Regions from separate parts of the Undibacterium sp. TJN19 genome, predicted to be linked through region 3. Evidence: predicted binding sites of a transcription regulator. Region 3 holds the regulator's gene; each other region holds the start of a gene.
The links. Region 3 encodes HrcA, which represses chaperone genes, less so after heat shock. Its sites were predicted from a motif close to TTAGCACTCNNNNNNNNNGAGTGCTAA; they were not measured.
Positions count from the first base shown of each region.

Region 1: the regulator HrcA is predicted to act here: its motif matches at 2,387-2,413, upstream of groES (co-chaperone GroES).
Region 2: the regulator HrcA is predicted to act here: its motif matches at 2,374-2,400, upstream of rpoH (RNA polymerase sigma factor RpoH).

Region 1 covers NZ_JBMPPL010000007.1:223,735-228,392, reverse strand. Annotated here, with positions in the region: gene ACO0LH_RS19355 (phosphocholine-specific phospholipase C) at 1-2,165, shown strand, start outside; gene groES (co-chaperone GroES) at 2,477-2,767, shown strand; gene groL (chaperonin GroEL) at 2,809-4,464, shown strand.
Region 2 covers NZ_JBMPPL010000004.1:179,332-183,989, forward strand. Annotated here, with positions in the region: gene cyoE (heme o synthase) at 1-726, shown strand, start outside; gene ACO0LH_RS14335 (SCO family protein) at 780-1,313, shown strand; gene rpoH (RNA polymerase sigma factor RpoH) at 1,412-2,308, opposite strand; gene ACO0LH_RS14345 (cell division protein FtsX) at 2,528-3,442, opposite strand; gene ACO0LH_RS14350 (cell division ATP-binding protein FtsE) at 3,520-4,194, opposite strand; gene ftsY (signal recognition particle-docking protein FtsY) at 4,273-4,658, opposite strand, start outside.
Region 3 covers NZ_JBMPPL010000002.1:398,534-403,191, reverse strand. Annotated here, with positions in the region: gene dapB (4-hydroxy-tetrahydrodipicolinate reductase) at 1-333, opposite strand, end outside; gene ACO0LH_RS09995 (outer membrane protein assembly factor BamE) at 341-913, opposite strand; gene fur (ferric iron uptake transcriptional regulator) at 990-1,418, shown strand; gene ACO0LH_RS09985 (response regulator transcription factor) at 1,542-1,925, opposite strand; gene hrcA (heat-inducible transcriptional repressor HrcA) at 2,018-3,037, opposite strand; gene ACO0LH_RS09975 (HAD family hydrolase) at 3,082-3,768, opposite strand; gene ACO0LH_RS09970 (NAD kinase) at 3,844-4,658, shown strand, end outside.

The sequences.
Region 1 (4,658 bases), on a different contig from region 3:
TCTGGCAACAACCCAATCCGGCAGGTGGCAGTGTATTGCCTTTCCACTTCGATGCCAGAAATACCAGTGCACTATCGGTAGGTACCGACCATTCCTGGAAAGGCTCACAGCAGACCTGGCAGGGCTGGGATGCCTGGGTCAGTAAAAAAACCGTACAGACCATGGGTTATTTTGACCGTGGCGACCTGCCGTTTTACTACGCACTGGCTGATGCTTTTACCATTTGCGATGCCTATCATTGCTCCATCTTTGGCGCGACCGATCCCAACCGCATGTATTCGCTGACTGGCACCAGCCAGGGCTGGCTAGGTGCGATGGGCAGCCTGTATAACATTGACCCCAAGGGTTATTACAATGCTGACCCGGCCAATGACAATGTCACTGCCACGGTCACGGCCAGTGCACCCAACTGGCAAACTTATGCCGAAGTGCTGGAAGCCAATCAGGTCAGCTGGAAGGTCTACCAGGAATGGGATAATTACGGTGACAATTATCTTGCCTACTTCAAGAATTTTCGCGTCAATGCAGACGGCAGCAAGTTAAGCAGCAGCTCACCGCTGTACCAGAAAGCACGCAGCCTGGCACCAGGTGCCAGCGTGGGAGGCAGCAAGGGGGATGGTCTGGTCAGTGCCTTTGCCAATGATGTGCGCAACAAACGCCTGCCACAAGTATCGTGGATATGCGCACCGAATGATTACACCGAACATTCACCCAACTCCCCCAATGCCGGTGAAAACCTGACGGCACGCTTGCTGGCGGCTCTGGTTGCAGAACCCGATGTCTGGGCCAAGACCGTGTTTTTGCTGATGTATGACGAGAACGATGGTTTCTTTGACCATGTGCCTCCAAATATCCCGCCTATCACCCCTGCCATGGGTCGGTCTACGCTGGCCGACAATGGCGCCTACGAAAAATACGGCAGCGAGCCGGTAGGGCTGGGGCCTCGTGTTCCCATGCTGGTAATTTCCCCCTGGAGCAAGGGCGGCAAGGTTTGCTCCCAGGTTTTTGACCATACGTCGAAGTTGCGTTTTCTTGAAGAGTGGCTGGTCAATGGCCTGGGCAAGGACAGGGCCTCCGTCAGTTGCAAACAGATATCGCCATGGCGACGCACTGTCTGCGGTGATTTGACGTCTGCATTTGATTTTAAATCACCGGATCAAAACTGGCCGGCCACCATGCCAAAGACTGCCAGCTACGTGCCGGTGAATGGCAAGCCCTATCCTGTGCCACCGGCCAATCAAAGCCAGCCTCATCAGGAAGCCTATGCGCAAGCCCAGGGGCCACGCCCTGCGTGTCGCCTGCCCTATCTGCTGGCGGCTCAGGCCAGGTTCAACAGCAGCAAGCAACTGGAAGTGAGTTTCAGCAATAGTGGCACGGCCGGTGCCGCGTTTATCGTGTATTCAAAAGTACGTGCAGATGGCCCCTGGTATTACACCGTTGAAGCTGGCAAACAAATCCAGAAAGAAATCTGGAACTGGAGCACAGATACTTATCAACTCAGTGCCAGTGGCCCAAATGGCTTCCTGCGTGAATGGCGCGGTAGCACCGCAGCCACTGTCAAGCCTGAGGTGCAGGCGGTCCACGATAACAGCAGCGGCAAACTGGTACTAACATTGTCCAATATCGACAATGTTCAGCCCTGTAATTTTACGATCAGCGACAATGCCTATGGCAGCCTGGCAAACACCTATTCGCTGGCAGGTGGCCAGAGTCTGCGGCTGGAATATCCCTTGATCAGCAGTTTTGGCTGGTATGACTTCAGCGTCACCAGCAGCGCTGATACCCAGTTCCTGCGCAGGGTTGCCGGTCACGTGGAAGCCACTGATAGCAATAGCAATAACAATCGTACAGACCCCTTGATAGGCGGCAACCGTAACGTAGCCCGCCTGACCACCACTACACCGCGCATTTCCCGCGGCAGCAACGTGGTTGCCACCTACACGGCATTGCCAGCACAGGTCAATGGAAAAAACTGGATAGGTGTGTACGCGGCTGGTGCGGTGCCAGGCACGTTGAACTCACTGGCGTGGCAATATGCCAGCAATAGTCAGGGTAGCGTGACGCTCAATACCGCCAGCCTGGCAGCAGGCAATTATGCACTCTGGTATTTATACAATGATGCCTACTCCGTGCTGGCTGGCCCGGTCACATTAACGATTGTGTAGCCTCAAATACTCGTTTGACTTTTGTCTTTGGGGTCTGGGTAAATTATTTTTACCCAGCCTCAATACAATATCAAAAATACATCTTTACTTACCAAAAAGCAATTCAGCTTTAAAAAGCGGACAAGTATCAATACAAAATCGCAACTAAGTCACTGATTATTAAAGAAATATTAGTTTATCTCTTTTTTAGCTCTTGAAAAGCCTTCCCCTCGCCCATATACTTAGCACTCGTTGAGAGAGAGTGCTAACAAGTCCCTCTCCAGCTAATTGAATTCCAATAGTAATTACTCGCAAAATTTAAAGGAGCTTGTATGAACCTTCGTCCCCTGCACGATCGCCTGATCGTGAAACGCCTGGATCAAGAAACAAAGACTGCATCCGGTATCGTTCTGCCTGACGCTGCTGCTGAAAAGCCAGACCAAGGTGAAGTACTGGCAGTTGGTCCTGGCAAATTGCTGGACAACGGTACAGTTCGCGCCCTGGACGTTAAAGTTGGCGACCGTGTTTTGTTCGGTAAATATTCTGGTCAGGCTGTCAAAGTTGACGGCAACGAAGTTCTGGTGATGCGTGAAGAAGATATCTTCGCGGTCGTACAGAAGTAATCGACATCCACGATATCAATTAAAGAATTCGGAGAATTAATATGGCAGCTAAACAAGTAATTTTTGGCGATGACGCACGTGCGAAGATCGTCAATGGCGTCAACATCCTGGCGAACGCAGTTAAAGTCACCTTGGGCCCTAAAGGCCGTAACGTCGTTTTGGAACGCTCTTTCGGCGCGCCTACCGTTACTAAAGACGGCGTTTCTGTAGCTAAAGAAATCGAACTGAAAGACAAGCTCGAAAACATGGGCGCACAACTGGTGAAAGAAGTGGCTTCCCGCACTTCTGACAACGCTGGTGATGGTACAACCACAGCGACAGTTCTGGCACAAGCCATCGTTCGCGAAGGTTTCAAATATGTAGCAGCTGGTTTCAACCCAACTGACTTGAAACGCGGTATCGACAAAGCGGTTACAGCTATCGTTGCTGAAATCAAAACGCTGTCCAAGCCAACAACAACCAACAAAGAAATCGCTCAAGTTGGTTCCATCTCTGCTAACTCCGATGCAAACATCGGCGACATCATTGCCAAAGCAATGGACAAAGTCGGTAAAGAAGGCGTGATCACTGTTGAAGACGGCAAATCCCTGGACAACGAACTCGACATCGTTGAAGGTATGCAGTTTGACCGTGGCTACCTGTCACCCTACTTCATCAACAATCCAGAAAAACAATCCGTTATCCTGGAAAACCCGTTCATCCTGTTGTTCGACAAAAAAATCTCGAACATCCGTGACCTGCTGCCAGTATTGGAACAAGTTGCAAAATCCGGCCGCCCACTGCTGATCATCGCTGAAGACGTAGACGGCGAAGCACTGGCAACTCTGGTTGTGAACAACATCCGTGGCATCCTGAAAACTGCAGCTGTAAAAGCGCCAGGCTTCGGTGACCGTCGCAAAGCCATGCTGGAAGACATCGCTATCCTGACCGGTGGTCAAGTGATTGCTGAAGAAGTTGGCCTGACACTGGAAAAAGCAACTCTGGCTGATCTGGGCCAAGCTAAACGTATCGAAATCGGTAAAGAAAACACGACCGTTATCGATGGCGCTGGCCAGGCTGTTGGTATCGAAGCACGCGTTAAACAAATCCGCGCGCAAATCGAAGAAGCAACTTCTGACTACGACCGTGAAAAACTGCAAGAACGCGTTGCCAAACTGGCAGGTGGCGTTGCTGTGATCAAGGTTGGTGCTGCAACTGAAGTTGAAATGAAAGAGAAAAAAGCTCGCGTTGAAGATGCTCTGCATGCTACTCGCGCTGCTGTTGAAGAAGGCGTTGTTCCTGGCGGTGGCGTTGCCCTGCTGCGCGCACGTCAAGCTGCTGGCGACATCAAAGGCGACAATCCAGATCAAGAAGCAGGTATCAAACTGGTTCTGAAAGCAATCGAAGCACCTCTGCGTGAAATCGTTGCTAACGCCGGTGGCGAACCTAGCGTTGTTGTTAACGCCATCATCAATGGCAAAGGCAACTACGGCTTCAATGCTGCCAATGACACCTACGGCGACATGATAGAAATGGGCATCCTGGACCCAGCTAAAGTAACGCGCTCTGCATTGCAAAATGCAGCGTCTGTTGCTGGCCTGATCCTGACTACTGATGCGCTGGTTGCTGAATTGCCTGACGACAAAGCAGGCGGCGGCATGGGCGGTGGTGATATGGGTGGCATGGGCGGCATGGGTGGTATGGGCGGCATGATGTAATAGCTGCTACGCTACTCTCAACAAGCTCTCTGAGAGTCGCATTGCTCAAAGCCCCGCAACGAAAGTTGCGGGGCTTTTTGTTTTGGTCTGCATATCAAATTTGCAAAACGAGTCGTTCAGACGCGACATAAGTGGCCTGGCAAGCGTTTGCCCAGGAGTGACTTAAAAAAACAGCATGTCAATGCTGAAATCCC
Region 2 (4,658 bases), on a different contig from region 3:
ATCTGGTTGCTGGCTGGCGCAGCGTTTGCTGTTAATTGCCTGTTTGAAAAAGAAATCGATGCGCGCATGGCACGCACGGCGCGCCGCGCTACTGCCCAGGGTGAAATCACGACCCAGCAAACCCTGATATTTTCGGCTGCCATTGGTGGCCTTGGCATGTGGATACTCTATGTACTGGTCAACCCCATGACCATGTGGGCAACCTTCTTTACCTTCGTTGGCTATGCCGTGATCTATACGCTGATATTGAAACCGGCGACACCGCAAAATATTGTCATCGGTGGCTTGTCCGGTGCCATGCCGCCAGCGCTGGGCTGGGCGGCGGTGGCCAATGATATGCCCATGCAGGCATGGTTACTGGTCTTGATCATTTTTGTCTGGACGCCCCCCCATTTCTGGGCGCTGGCCATGTACCGTCGTGATGATTATGCCCGCTCCGGCCTGCCCATGTTGCCGATTACGCATGGCCTGGAATTCACGCGCTTTCATATCTGGCTGTATACGATTGCCCTGTTTGCCACCACCATGCTGCCGTATGCGGTACACATGAGTGGCCTGATTTATCTTGTCAGTGCCGTGATACTGGGGTTGGTTTTCCTTTGGTATGCGTGGCGCATTTACAAGCACTATGACGATGCGCTGGCGCGCAAGACTTTTACCTTCTCCATCATTTATTTGTCGCTGCTCTTTGTCGCGCTGCTGGTGGACCATTACATCAAGCTATGAAAACCCAAAAAATTCTTAAAGGCCTGATTTCCTGCGTACTGGCACTGGCCGTCATGGCCTGTAGCGCACCTGCTGAAAAGTTCATCAATACCGATTTGACTGGTCTCGATTATGCCAAGGATTTTGCCCTGACTGATCACAATGGCAAGCCGCGTACCCTGGCAGATTTCCGGGGCAAGCTGGTTGTGATTTTCTTTGGATATACCCAGTGCCCTGACGTTTGCCCTACCACGATGGTAGAAATGGCAAATGTCATGAAAGCCCTGGGGCCAGACGCAGACAAAGTACAGGTTTTATTTGTGACCGTTGACCCGGAACGTGACACGCAGGCGCTGTTAGCCAGTTATGTGCCGAATTTTGATCCGCGCTTTCTGGGCCTGTATGGTGACGCCAATGCCACAGCCAAGGTGGGTAAGGAATTTAAAGTGTTTTATCAAAAAGTGCCAGGCAAGACACCGACCAGTTATACCGTCGATCACACAGCTGGCAGTTATGTGTTTGATACCAAGGGCCGCATACGCCTGTTCCTGCGACATGGCCAGGGTGCGGAACCGATAGCCCATGATTTGAAGCTGTTGTTGAAATAAATTCCTAACGGCAGTAAGCCACTGAAAACAGTTGGCAGAGTTTGAAAAAGCAAAGGGCACTCATTGAGTGCCCTTTTTAATACCGTCGGCTTTAAACTTTAAGCAAAGCTGGCCAGGTTGCCCTTCATTTTTTTCAATGCGGCGCTTTCGATCTGGCGGATGCGTTCGGCAGAAACACCATATTCATCAGCCAGTTCATGCAGTGTTGCACCTGTACCATCATCATTTTTCAACCAGCGTGCTTCGATGATGTGACGTGAACGTGCATCCAGCTTGGACAAGGCAGATTCCAGGCCTTCGCTTTGCAAACGGTCATACTGACGCGTTTCCAAAACCTTGGTTGGTTCTTCTGCTTCTGTCTTCAGATAGGCGATAGGTGCGAATTTTTCATCATCGTCATCGGTAGGTGCATCCAAAGCGATATCATGACCGGACAAACGCATTTCCATTTCTATCACTTCTTCGCGTTTCACATCCAGCGTGGATGCCAGTGCATCAATCTGCTTTGGTGACATCGCATCCAGGCCTTCTTTGTGGCTGCGCAGATTGAAGAACAACTTGCGTTGTGCCTTCGTCGTTGCCACTTTGACCAGACGCCAGTTTTTCAGGATGTATTCATGCATCTCTGCCTTGATCCAGTGCATCGCATAGGACACCAGGCGCACACCCTGATCAGGATCAAAACGCTTGACCGCCTTCATCAGGCCGATATTGCCTTCCTGAATTAAATCTGCGTGTGGTAAACCATAACCAAGATAGCCACGGGCAATCGACACCACCAGGCGCAAGTGCGACATAACCAGTTGTTGCGCAGCGGCAAGATCATTATCGTTGCGCAGTTTTGTCGCAAAATCGATTTCTTCCTGATGCGTGAGCATGGGCAGGCGATTGACTGCCGAGATATAGGCATCAATATTTCCGAGGCTGCCACTGAAACCAAGGGCCAGTGCAGTGCTGTCAGAAGCAGGGATCAATTGTGTCGATGTTGTTGCCATTATTCCTCCTTATTGCTGCCAGCCAAAGTACAAATTACTTTGACCGCCACTATCAAGTTCTTATATTAGCACTCTCTTGCGAAGAGTGCTAATACTCAGATTCTATGAACCCCATCAAAAATATCTATCAAGAAACCGGTCTTCATTTGAAGTGCTAATGAATAATCTATAAACACTTAGATGAGGGCGCAGGCAAAAAGTTGCAAGCTGTATCTGAAATTAGCTGGCTCTGGCTAATTGCCGTCTGACTGACAGGAATGCACCCATCAAGCCCAACAACATACTAACAGCCAATAAGATGACGCTCGGTATGCTACCCAACGGAGCGAGATGAAATTCTGATGCATATAATTTAGCGAATTCAGCAATGGCACGGTTCAAGGGCTGTAAAGATGCCGCAATCAGGCCCAATGCCAGACAGCCCGCCAGCAGACCCAGCAAGGCACCCGTGTAATAGTAAGGTTTGTGTATGAAGCTGTTCGTCGCACCCAACAGGCGGGTGACAGCAATTTCAGCCTGATGCGAAATGACTTGCAGGCGCGTCGCATTAAATACCACCACCACCACGACTACCGCCAGGGTTGCGGCCAGGAATATCAGGCCAAGTTGCAGTATTTGTACCAGCGCAGCCAGGCGTTTCACCCAGGCAGAATCAACCTGCACGACGTCAACGTCAGGCATTTGTTTGATTTCTTCTACCAGTGCGTCCAGTTTGCCTGCATCATTGTTCGATAACGACAGCACATAGGCGTCAGGCAGGGGGTTGCCACCCAGGGTAGTCAATACTTCTGCCAGGTTTGACGATTGTTCAAGGCTGGCCAGTGCCTTGTCCTTGGGAATGAAGTTCAGGTTGGCCGTAATATTTTTCTCTTTCAACAGCTTCTTGATAGGGATGGAAATGGCGGTTGCATTGGCCCTTGGCGTATCCGGGCTGACAAAGATGCTGATTTCTGGTTCTATGGACAGCTGTGACGAGATGGGGCGGATATTTTCTATCAGCGTCAAACCGGCGATCGGCAATGCGAGTGCAATGGCGACCACCAGAACGTTAAACAGAAAATTGCCAGGGGCAGCGCGCAAATGGGCAAATGCACTTCTCAGGGCAAACAGATGCTCGCGAAACCAGATGGTCATGGATTATTCCTCATTGTTGCTCAAACCGTATGGGGTAAATTCGGACAAATTGGGGGCGAATTTGAGTATCAGGCATGTCAGGCTGCCAGCGACGATTTCCAGGCATCGCTGACCTGGCCCTGGCTCAGATAAATGACACGGCTGGCCTGGTCGAGAAATTGCTCGTCATGACTGGAGATAATGCAGGTGACACCAGCGCTTTGAAAAGCTTTCAGTGCACCCAATACCTTATTGGCATTGTCCCGGTCCAGAAAAGCCGTGGGTTCATCCGCCAGGATGATTTGTGGCCGGTTCACGATGGCACGGGCAATCGCCACCCTTTGTTGTTCACCACCAGACAGTGCCATGGGCCGGGCCGTTGCCTTGTCTGGCAAGCCGACTTTTTCCAGCGCAGTGCGGGCGCGTGCCTCTGCTGCGCTATGGGAGGAACCCGTCACAATCAGAGGTAGCATGACATTCGCCAGTACACTGCGGTCGGTCAGCAATTTTTGATCCTGCAAGATCAGTCCCAGCTTGCGGCGCAGGTAAGGCAGGCTGCCGGTTTTCAATTTGCTGATGTCCTGGCCGTTCACCATGACCCGGCCACTGCTGGGTTTTTCTATCCCGGCAATCATCTTGAGCAGCGTGGATTTACCAGCACCAGAAGGGCCAGCCAGAAAAATCAGTTCGCCATCAGCGATAGACAGCGACACATTGCGCAAGGCAAAGGCGTCCTGTGAATATTGCTTGCTGACGTTTTCAAATGTGATCATGATTGGCTAATTCAATATGGGTTTGGTGAAGGGCGACACATTCCTTATTTACTATTAGTTACCGTTTATTAATTAGCGTTAACCAAGCAAGGCGTCGACAAATTCCTGCGCGTTAAATGGTTGTAAATCTTCTATCTGCTCACCTACACCAATAAAATATACTGGCACAGGACGATTTTTGGCAATCGCTGCCAGCACACCGCCCTTCGCTGTACCATCCAGTTTGGTGATGACCAGGCCAGTCAGTTGCAATGCATCGTCAAAGGCCTTGACTTGCGTCAGTGCATTCTGGCCAGTGTTGCCGTCAATGATGAGCAATACTTCTTGTGGCGCACCATCCATGCCCTTGGCGATGACACGTTTGATCTTTTTCAATTCTTCCATCAAATGCAGTTGTGTAGGCAAGCGGCCAGCAGTATCGACCATCACCACGTCGGTGCCACGAGCGCGTGCAGATGCTACCG
Region 3 (4,658 bases):
AATCGCTGCCTTGCCAGCTTCATCAAAGCCAGTGGTGCCGATGATCATCTTGATGCCATGCGCAGCACAATATTCCAGATGCGTCAAAGTCCCTTCAGGACGGGTGAAATCGATCAGGTAATCCGCATCTGCCAGGCCCTTTGCCAAATCAGATTCAATCAGTACACCCGATGGCTTACCCAGACCTGCGGCAGCATCCGTACCGACTTCGGGCGAACCTGGCAGGCCCAATGCGCCTGCCAATACCAGGTCATCGGCATTACTGATGGCTTCTATCAGCATTTTACCCATGCGGCCAGACGCACCAGCCACAGCAATTTTCAAGGCTGTCATAGTTTGCTTATTTCTCTTTGTCTTTTTTCTTCGGCGCGTCGATATCCACTACCGATTGAACACGGTTGATCCCCAAAGAAGACTCGGTAATACGTGCCAGGTAATCTTTTTCATTTGGCAGGTTACCGCCTTCAAACTTGGAAACCGTATTGTTTTTGAAGAATACCGAAACGCGGCTGGTAATTTGCTCGCCATTTGGCTTTTTCAGGCGGAAAGGATAATCCCAGCGGTCTTCATGAAACATATCCGTCAGCAAGGCTGTACCGAGCACAAAACGCACCTGCTCGCGCGTCATGCCTTCTTTTAATTGCGATACCATTTCCTGCGAAACGAAGTTGCCTTGCTGTATAGAAATCTTGTAGGGCGAAATATAACTGAGCAGCCTGTTAAAACCGCTAGGGGCGGTCACCTGCGTGCCGCTGGTGTCGCCACTTGTCGTAGGTGTCGCATACACTGAGGTCTTGTCAGCAGATGACAAGAACGGCAACCCTGTCGTACAAGCAGTCAGGGAAGCAAGCACAGCCAAACCCGCCACACGGCAAACCCTGGTACGGTTTAAATCTGAAAACAACAATCGCATAGGTAACCTCAGATATCGAGCAACATGCCCTAAAACCCGATATCATAAAGCAGATAGCAATTTTTTGATCGAAAACATGACAAACAGCACTCCAAACCTCAAGGCAAGCGGTCTGAAAGCCACCCTGCCACGTCTGAAAATACTGGAGATTTTCCAAAATAGCCGGGTGCGCCACCTGACGGCAGAGGACGTATACAAAATCCTGTTGAACGAAAATATGGATGTCGGTCTGGCAACTGTATATCGCGTATTAACGCAATTTGAACAGGCTGGCCTGCTAAACCGCAACCACTTTGAAACTGGCAAGGCCATTTTTGAACTCAACGAAGGTTCGCATCATGACCATTTGGTCTGTCTGGATTGCGGCAGGGTCGAAGAGTTTTTTGATGAAGAAATCGAACAACGTCAGCAGACGGTGGCATCGCAGCGCGGCTTCAAGATAGCTGAGCATGCGCTGGCAATCTACGGTAATTGCACAAAACCCAATTGCGAGCATAAGACCTAAGGCAAGTTGTCAGGAAGTCGTTCCGGAATTAAAAATAGGAAAGCCCGATCTGAAAATCGGGCTTTTTGTTTACAGCTTGTGCGGATTGCCCGTAACTTCAGGCAAAACCGGGCATTTGCATTTTTATTTACCTATCTTGGCAACCACACCAGCGACAGTATCAATAATCTTTTGCGCATTGAATGGCTTCAGAATGTAGCCATGTATGCCAGTCTTGACCGCTTCTGCTATGGTGGCCTGGTCCTTGTTGGCGGTCACCATCAATATGCAGGCATCGGGTACCAGTTCCCTGATACGTGGCAAAATTTCTATACCACTGATCTTTGGCATCACCACGTCAAGCATGATCATATGCGGCTTGAGCTTCAAGGCCATTTCCAGGCCTGTGCCCCCATCGGTTGCTTCACCAACAACGTTATAACCTTCACTACGCAAAATCACACGCAGCACTTCCCTGGTTACTTCATTGTCATCCACCAGTAAAATCTTGACGTCTTTATTATTCATATCAGTATCTGTCTTTTAAGTGCATATAAAGGAAAGACTGCTGGTAAAGCTAAAACAATGCTGTCAATTGTTGAATCCATCAGAGGCAAACCCTACTGACTCAAAGCGTTTGACAACAATTTTGCCGTAATATCGACAATAGGAATCACCCGTTCATAGGCCATGCGGGTTGGCCCAATAACGCCTAAAGTCCCGACTATCTTACCGTTAACATCATAAGGTGCGGTAACGATACTCATTTCATCCATAGGCACCAGTTGCGATTCGCCACCGATGAAGATCTGTACACCCGTAGCCTTGCTGGAAACATCAAGTAATTGCATGAGGCTGTTTTTCTGTTCAAACATATCAAACAGTTTGCGCAGCGACGCGGTGTTGGAAGACAGGTCCTGCACATTCAACAAATTACGCTCACCAGAAATGACGACTTCTTCATTTTGCGCATCCATCGCATCACCGCCGGCCTCTACCGCCGCCTGCATCAGGCGGGTCATATCATTTTGCAATTGTCGCAATTCGCTATTGATACGGGTACGGGCATCACTAAAGCTCAGCCCGGCAAAATTCTGGTTCAGGTAATTGGCCGCATGTACGAGCTGTGAAGCGTTGTAATCGACATCGGTCAGCAAGAGGCGGTTATGGACTTCACCATTCGGAGCGACCACGACCAGCAAGATACGTTTTTCAGACAGGCGCAAGAATTCTACCTGCTGGAAAATCGATTCTGTACGCGGCGTCATCACCACACCGGCAAATTGCGACAGCGACGATAAAATCTGCGCCGCATTGGCGATCAGTTTTTGCGGCGGCTGCGACAAGAGGCTGGGTTGCAAACGCGACTCCAAACCAACTTCATCGATTTCTTGCACGATCATCAACTTGTCGACAAAAACCCGGTAACCGCGTGGCGTTGGCACCCGCCCGGCAGAAGTGTGCGGGCTGGCAACAAAACCCATTTCTTCCAGGTCAGACATGACGTTGCGTATGGTCGCGGGCGACAGTTCCAGGCCAGAAATCTTTGAAAGTGCACGTGAGCCTACAGGCTGGCCGTCGGCGATATACCGTTCTACCAGGGCTTTTAATAATTTTTGAGCGCGAATATCAAGTTGCATGGTTTTATTTTATGCGAGCCTGCCATACAAGGACATAGAAAAATTCATAGATAACGATACAAATCATGCAAATTGCTGAATTCTGCATCGGGTTGTATATGCAGATGGCGTTCATCCTCTATTTTTAAACCATGTCGGTTCATCCAGCCACCACGCAAACCGGCTTTTTGAGCGCCTTGCACATCCAGCAACAAATCGTCACCAACATATAAAACATGCTGCGGCTCCATTTCCAGCGCCTCACAGGCCGCCAGGAAAATACGCGGGTCAGGCTTGCCACAACCAAAGCGATAAGCAGCGATGGATACCTTGAAATGACTGGCAAGTCCTATCGCCTGCAAATCGGCAAAACCATTTGATACGGTTCCCAGTGTCAGCTTCTGCGCCAGTGCCTCAAGACTGGGCAACACATCTTCATACAGGCTGACTTTGTTCCTGGCATCGGCAAACACCGCCATGGCCAGTTCAGCCTTGCTGCGGTCTTCACCATGCTCGGCAAAAATCTTTTCCAGCAAGGCCATGCGCAGGGCCCACAAGTCATATTGAAAGCGCGGGTCAGTCGGCACCAGGGCATTGCGGTATTCCCGCATTTTTTCTATCGTGTAATTTTGCGCGACCACAGGCACATGCGCGTGCATCCACTGTTGCAACATCGCTTCAGCATGACGTATCACGGGCGCAACCGGCCACAAAGTATCATCCAGGTCCAGCAAAACTGCTTTAATTGTCATAAACAGCACTCAGTTCATTCATTGTGACGCTAATTATGGTCTAATCTGAGCCATCATGTCACCTCACCATCGTTTATGACTGTTCAGGCAAAAACCATAGCTCTCGTTGGGAAATACAATGCCGCAGGCATTGCTGACTCCATCACCGAACTGGCGAATTTTCTGGATCAGGCTGGCCACCGTGTGGTGATAGAGTCAGAAACCGCCCAATACATGCAATTGGCTGACTTCACTACCATGGCCGTGCCTGAGATTGGCAAATCTGCCGATGCCGCCATCGTGGTTGGTGGCGATGGCACCATGCTGGGCATTGCGCGCCAATTGGCGCCGTACAATGTTCCCCTGATAGGTATCAACCAGGGCAGGCTGGGCTTCATTACCGACATACCGCTGGACCGCATGATACCGGTGATTACCGAGATGCTGGACGGTAAATATGTGTCTGAAAGACGCAGCCTGTTGCAGGCTATCGTGGTTCGTGAAGGCAATCAGATTTTCAGCGGCGTGGCGTTTAACGATATCGTGGTATCGCGTGGTGCTGGTTCAGGCATGGTGGAATTGCGCGTTGAAGTAGATGGTCACTTCATGTACAACCAGCGCTCTGACGGCTTGATAGTCTCCACCCCTACCGGCTCAACCGCCTATGCCCTGTCAGCAGGCGGGCCTTTATTGCACCCCAGCTTGTCGGGCCTGGCGATGGTGCCGATTGCGCCGCATGCCCTGTCAAACCGCCCCATCGTTTTGCCGGACAGCAGTGAAATCGTGATTGAAATTGTGGCGGGACGCGACATCAGCCTGAACTTCGACATGCAGAATTTTGCCAGCCTGATGTACAGGGACAGGATTATCGTCAACCGGTCCGCCCATACGGTCACATTCCTGCACCCTCA